3 regions of the Lysobacter zhanggongensis genome follow, and region 3 is predicted to be linked to each of the others. Evidence: predicted binding sites of a transcription regulator. Region 3 holds the regulator's gene; each other region holds the start of a gene.

The links. Region 3 encodes FliA, which starts transcription of late flagellar genes. Its sites were predicted from a motif close to TAAAGTTTNNCNNNCNNNGGCCGATAA; they were not measured.
Region 1: the regulator FliA is predicted to act here: its motif matches at 830-856, upstream of ACKVMH_RS08675 (flagellin).
Region 2: the regulator FliA is predicted to act here: its motif matches at 891-917, upstream of ACKVMH_RS03905 (HDOD domain-containing protein).

What each region holds. Positions count from the first base shown of each region.
Region 1 covers NZ_JBJXHK010000042.1:6,271-8,534, forward strand. Annotated here, with positions in the region: gene flgL (flagellar hook-associated protein FlgL) at 1-807, shown strand, start outside; gene ACKVMH_RS08675 (flagellin) at 950-2,113, shown strand.
Region 2 covers NZ_JBJXHK010000013.1:10,771-13,034, reverse strand. Annotated here, with positions in the region: gene ACKVMH_RS03905 (HDOD domain-containing protein) at 1-854, opposite strand, end outside; gene ACKVMH_RS03900 (pyridoxamine 5'-phosphate oxidase family protein) at 966-1,448, shown strand; gene ACKVMH_RS03895 (biotin--protein ligase) at 1,550-1,849, shown strand; gene ACKVMH_RS03890 (lipoate--protein ligase family protein) at 1,846-2,264, shown strand, end outside.
Region 3 covers NZ_JBJXHK010000075.1:1,063-3,326, reverse strand. Annotated here, with positions in the region: gene ACKVMH_RS11060 (protein phosphatase CheZ) at 1-80, opposite strand, end outside; gene cheY (chemotaxis response regulator CheY) at 77-469, opposite strand; gene ACKVMH_RS11050 (RNA polymerase sigma factor FliA) at 516-1,268, opposite strand; gene ACKVMH_RS11045 (MinD/ParA family protein) at 1,265-2,158, opposite strand; partial or broken gene ACKVMH_RS11040 (flagellar biosynthesis protein FlhF) at 2,145-2,264, opposite strand, start outside.

The sequences.
Region 1 (2,264 bases), on a different contig from region 3:
GGTGCCGGCCGCGCGCTGTTCGCGGGCACGCGCGACGGCGTGGTGCCGTTTGCCGACAACGGCGGCACCGTGACCTATGCCGGCGACGCCGGCCGCAATGACGTCGACGTCGCACCCGACCTAGCGGTCGCCGACACCGATCCGGGCAGCGCGCTGTTCCTCCGCGTGCCCACTGGTGACGGCATCGTGCGCGGCAGCGCCGGCGCATCCAACACCGGCACGGTGCTGCTGGCCTCGGCCAGCGTGACCGACCACGCCAGCTGGAACGGCGCTGGCGTCACCGTCGAATTCACCGGAAGCGACCAGTACCGCGTGCTCGATGCAGGCGGTGCCGAGATCGGCACCGGCCAATGGCAGAGCGGCCAGACCATCACCGCCGGCGGCGTGCAGATGGAACTGCGCGGCGAGCCGGTGGCCGGCGACCGCTTCACGGTCGAGCGCGCCAGCGAACGCGACATCTTCGCCACCCTCGACGGCCTGGCCGACGCACTGGAAGCCCCCGACGGCAGCCCCGCGGACAACGCACGCCGCACCAACCTGTTGACCGCAGGACTTGGCGACCTGGCCACCGCGCAGGAGCACCTGCTGGCGGCACGCGCGGACACCGGCGCACGTCTGTCCACGCTCGACCACGCCGCCGAGAGCCGCAGCGCCACCGCACTCGCACTGGAAAGCACGCTGTCGGACCTGCGTGACACCGACTACGCCGAGGCAGCCAGCCGCTTCGCGATGCAGCTCACCGCTCTGCAGGCCGCGCAGCAGGTGACGGTGCGCATCCAGGGCCTGTCGCTGTTCAACCGCCTGTAGCGGAAAAAAAGCGCGAAAGCGCTAAAGCTTGACAAGACACCGCCGATACCTTTCTCAGCAGCGGACAGGACCGGATCACGGCAAGCCCCTGCGACGCCACCCGGCGCGAAACGCCGGACTTCCGAATCCAGGAGACCTTCAAATGTCTGTCATCAACACCAACGTGATGTCGCTCAATGCGCAGCGCAACCTGACTGCCAACAGCGCCGACCTCGGCACCACCATCCAGCGCCTGTCGTCGGGCCTGCGCATCAACAGCGCCAAGGACGACGCTGCCGGCCTCGCCATCTCCGAGCGCTTCACCACCCAGATCCGCGGCATGGACCAGGCCGCCCGCAACGCCAACGACGGCATCTCGCTGGCGCAGACCGCCGAAGGCGCGCTGGGCGAGATCGGCAACAACCTGCAGCGCATCCGCGAGCTGGCCGTGCAGTCGCGCAACGCCACCAACTCGACTGACGACCGCGCCGCCCTGCAGAAGGAAGTCGACCAGCTGATGTCGGAGATCGACCGCGTCGCCGACACCACCAACTTCAACGGCACCAAACTGCTGAACGGCGACTTCACCGCGCAGTCGTTCCAGGTCGGCGCCAACCAGGGTGAGACGATCGACATCGCCGCCATCGCCGATGCCAACATCGACGCACTGGGCACTTGGACCGAGCCGAGCACCACGACCTACAGTCAGACCCAGACTGCCGCTGTCACCACGCCTGCAGATGCGGCGTCGTTCCAGGTCAACGGGTCGACGATCAGCATTGCCGCCAACGCCGCCAATACGACGAGCGCACTGGCCCTGGCTGAGCTGAAGACTGCCTTTGATACCGCGAAGGCGGACACCGCCAACAACCCCGGCTTGGCCAACGTGACCATGGCAGCCGACGGCACCATCACCTCCACTGATGAAACGCTGACCGTGGGTACGCTGACCAACGTGACTGGCCTTGCGACGGCAGACGGTACGGCCACCGTTACCCCAGGCGCATCCCACACCGGTTTCGCCGACCTCGACATCTCCACCGCAGAAGGTGCGGACAACGCCATGCTCGCCATGGACGCCGCCCTGAAGGCCGTCAACGACGCCCGCGCCGACCTCGGTGCCGTGCAGAACCGCTTCTCCTCGGTGGTTACCAACCTGCAGACCGGTTCGGAGAACCTTTCCGCTGCCCGCAGCCGGATCATGGACGCCGACTACGCCAAGGAGACCGCCAACCTGTCGCGCACGCAGATCCTGCAGCAGGCCGGTACCGCGATGCTGGCGCAGGCCAACCAGTCGTCGCAGAGCGTGCTCAGCCTGCTGCGCTGATCGACCGCAGTACCACGGGAGATCCTCGTCTCTCCGGAACCGGCCAGTGGCACTGCCCTGGCCGGTTTTTTGTTGCCTGGCCGCCGGTGCGCCGGCGCGGCGGCACTAAAGCCCCACCTCGCGCGGCCGTTACCAATAACAAGGCAAGGCG
Region 2 (2,264 bases), on a different contig from region 3:
AGGCCCGCCGCGAGCGACGCGTTGGCCACCAGGCCGCGCTGGCGGGCGTACTGGTCGCGCACCACACGGGTGACGATGGTCGCGCCCAGCCCGTGCAACAGCCCCAGCAACTGCGCGGCGAATGCGTCGTCGCGCTCGACCAGCTTGGCGTGGTCGGCCGCGGCGGCCGCCGACAGCAGCGTGTGTTCCCAGGTGACCGGCGCGAAGCGGGCGAAGACACCGCCGCCGGCGCCCATCACCGGTTGCACCAGCACCGCCGCGATGATCTGGCGGATGCCGTCGGTGCCGACCAGCGCCACCGCCCGCTCGATGCTCTCGACCGGCTTGGACTGGACCCGGTACAGGGCGCTATTGGCGTAACGCAGCAGGTTGCCAGCCAGCGCCGGGTCGCGCGCGATGATCGCCGCGATGGCCCTGCCCGACGCGTCGGGGTCGTTGACCTTGCGCATCAGTTGCGGCAGCAGGTTCGGCCGGCGGGGGGTGTAGTGCGGGCGGGCCTCGATGTGCTCCAGCACCTCGACCGTCCCTGCCACCACCTCGGCGTGGCCGGGGCGCATAACCACCGGCTTGCCACCCAGCGCCACCGCGTGGAACCGCCCCAGCAGGTCGCGCGCGAGCACTGCGGGGTCGGCCGCATCGACCGGAACGGCAGGGTCGGCCGCGTCCTCCACCGGCTCGGAATCGTCACCGTGAACGGGCGAAGCGGCCGTCGTCGCCCGGAGCACCGCCGGCGCGCGACGCAGGTGCCACCAGCCCGCCGCCACCGCAAGCAGCGCCAGCACGATGCCCGCGACCACGCCCATCTCCGATCCGCCCATGCCGCCCATCGCTTCCCCTTCGGCCGTCCTGTCCATCGATCCCCGGCCATGCAGGCACGTGGGCACGCCCCGATAACGGCCGCCGCGCTAGAACCTGAAGCGCCGCAGGAGACCTGCGCCCTCTCCCCCCAAACAAGCGAGGCACCCATGCCCACACCACAGGAACTCGAAGCCCGCCTCTGGAAAGCGCTCGACAAGGACCGCACCGTCATGCTCGGCGTCCACGAGGCCGATGGCCACATCCATCCCATGACGGCGCTGGTGGAGAACGAGCGCTCGCCGATCTGGTTCTTCACCTCGCGCGACACCGAACTCGCCCAGCAACTGGCGACGCCCCGCCCGGGCTTTGCCACCTTCGCCTCGAAGGACCACGAGCTGTTCGCGGTGATCAACGGCAACCTGCGCATCGACAACGACCGCGCGGTCATTGACCGCCTGTGGAACCCGTTCATCGCTGCATGGTTCGAAGGTGGCAAGGACGACCCGAAGGTCACTCTGCTGCGCTTCGATGCCGGCCCCGCGCAGCTCTGGGAAAACGAGAACAGCCTGCTGGCCGGGGTGAAGATGCTCTTGGGCGCCGACCCGAAGAAGGACTACCAGGACAAGGTGGCGGACGTCGACCTGCGCTGACGCCGGCGGGCACGCACTCCACCGATCCGGCGGCACCTGACCCAGGTCAGGTGGCCGCCCCGGGGTACCGCGTAGCATCCGGCCCAAAGACGGAGGCACGCATGCACGGCGAGTACAAGGTTCCCGGCGGCAAGCTGGTGGTGGTCGATCTCGACATCGACGCGGGCCGGTTGGCCAACGTCCAGGTCAGCGGCGACTTCTTCCTGCATCCCGATTCGGTGCTGGCGACCATCAACGCGGCACTGGAGGGGCTGCCGGCCGACGCGACCGAAGGCCGGCTGGCCACCGTCGTGCGGGACGCGCTCGCGCCGGGATCGACCTTGTACGGCATCACGCCGGAAGGCGTCGCGGTGGCGGTGCGCCGCGCACTCGAGGCGTGGCTGCCGGAGGCCGGGGCATGAGTGGCAGCAACTGGCGCGACCACGACTGGCAGCTGATCCACGCGCCGGCGCAACCCCCCGCCCTGCACATGGCGCTGGACGACGTGCTGATGGACGAGGTCGGTCGCGGCCACCGCCCGCCCACCCTGCGCATCTGGGAATGGGCCGGCCCGGCGGTGGTGATCGGGCGCTTCCAGTCGCTGCGCAATGAGGTCGATGCCGAGGCCGCCGAACGCCACGGCATCGAGGTGGTGCGGCGCATCAGTGGCGGCGGCGCGATGTTCATCGAGCCGGGCAACACCATCACCTACTCGATCGTCGCGCCGGACTCGCTGGTCGACGGCATGGGGTTCGAGCAGGCCTACGCATACATGGACGAGTGGGTGCTGGCCGCGCTGGCCGGCCTGGGCATAGACGCGTGGTACCAGCCGCTCAA
Region 3 (2,264 bases):
GCCGCATGCAGGCGCCGCGTGATCAGCTGGCGGTCCTGCATGGGGATGGCCGTGGCCGGCGAACCGGCATCGGTGCTCACGCCGCGCTCTCCAGCCGCTCCCAGATCTTGCCGAGCTTGTCGCCCAGCGTGGCCGCGGTGAACGGCTTGATCACGTAGCCGTTCACGCCGGCCTGGGCGGCCTCGATGATCTGCTCGCGCTTGGCCTCGGCCGTCACCATCAGCACCGGGGTCTTGGCCAGGGCGGCGTCGGCGCGGATCGCCTTGAGCAGGTCGATGCCGGGCATGCCGGGCATGTTCCAGTCGGTGATCACCAGGTCGAACGGACCCTTGCGCAGCTCGACCAGCGCGCTGGTGCCGTCGTCGGCCTCGGTGGTGTTGAAGAAGCCCAGGTCGTTGAGCAGGTTCTTGACGATGCGGCGCATGGTCGAGAAGTCGTCGACGATGAGGATCTTGATGTTCTTTTCCATGGGTCAGGCTCGTGCGGGTGTTCGGGAATGGGGGGCAGCGGCGCAGTCAGACGTCCTGGTCGAGCTGGGCTTCCTCGCGCCAGTCGCCCAGGCGCGCGCGCAGGCGCAACATCGCCTGGCCGTGGATCTGGCAGACCCGCGACTCGCTGATCGACAGCACCGCGCCGATCTCGCGCAGGTTGAGCTCCTGCTCGTAGTACAGCGACAGCACCAGCTGCTCGCGTTCGGGCAGGTCGCCGATGGCGCCGCCGAGGGCTTCGCGGAACGCGGTGTGCTCGAACTCGCGCGCCGGGGTCGCGTTGGCGGTGGACGCCAGCCGCGGCTCGCCGTCGTGCTCCTCCAGGTGCGCATCCAGGCTGATCAGCTGGCCGCGCGCGGCATCCTCCAGCATGCGGTGGTACTCATCGAGCGAGACCTCGAGCCGGGCGGCGACCTCCTGCGCGGAGGCGGCACGGCCGGTGTCCTGCTCGACACCGCGGGTGGCGGCGACCACGTCGCGGTACTTGCGATGGACCGACCGCGGCACCCAATCGCCACGGCGGATCTCGTCGATCATCGCGCCGCGGATGCGGATGCTGGCGTAGGTCTCGAATGCAGCGCCCTGGTCGGCCTGGAAATTGCGACCGGCGTCGATCAGGCCAAGCATGCCGGCCTGGATCAGGTCGTCGACCTCGACGCTGGCCGGCAGGCGCGCGGCGAGGTGGTGGGCGATGCGGCGCACCAGCTCGCCGTGGCGCTCGACGATGAGCGCCGTGTCGCTGGGCTGGTGGGCGCGGTAGGCGGCTGCGGCGGTGCTCATGCGGCGGCACTCCGGGACGGTTGCGCGATCAGGCGCTCCATGAAGAACTCGACGTGGCCGCGCGGGCCCTGCGGACTCTGCCACTGGCCGGCACGGCGGGCGATGTCGCGGAACGCGGCCGAGGCGGGTGCCGACGGGAACGCGTCGACCACCGCTTCCTGCCGCTGCACTGCGCGGCGCAGCCATTCGTCGCGCGGGATCGCGCCCAGGTAGTTGAGGGTCACGTCGAGGAACTTGGAGGTGACGCGCTGCAGCTTGTCGAACAGCTGGCGCCCCTCGGCCGCGTGCTGCACCTGGTTGGCGAGGATCTGCACCCGGCTGACGCCGCGGTCGCGGCTGAGCACCTTGATCAGCGCGTAGGCATCGGTGACCGAGGCCGGCTCGTCGCAGACCACCACGATCACGTCCTGCGCCGCTTGGCAGAAGGTCAGCACGCCGTCTGCGATGCCGGCCGCGTTGTCGACCACCATGGTGTCGATCGGCACGTCCAGCTGGCTGAAGGCGTGCACCAGGCCGACGTGCTGCTGCGGCAGCAGCTCGGTCATGTGGCGCTTGCCGGAAGCGGCCGGGACGATCCACATCCCGCCGGGGCCTTCAAGCAATGTGTCGCGCAGCTCGCAGCGACCGGCCAGCACGTCGGCCAGGGTGAAGCGGGGCGACAGCCCGAGCATCACGTCGACGTTGGCCAGGCCCAGGTCGGTGTCCAGCAGCAGGGTGCGCTGGCCGGCGTTCTGCAGCGACAGCGCGAGGTTGACCGAGACGTTGGTCTTGCCGACGCCGCCCTTGCCGCTGGCGACCGCGATCACTCTGACGGGAGCGGGGCGCACGGACTCCGGCGCAGCGCCGGGCTGCGCCGCCGGGAAAGCGGGATTGTGGTCAGGCGACGGCATGACGGTCCTCGGTGGCAAGGGGGTTATCGGCAGCACGGCGCAATTTCTCCAGTTGCAGCACGAGGCGGGAGGCGTCGGCGTGGGCGAGGTCGGTCGCGACCTGCTG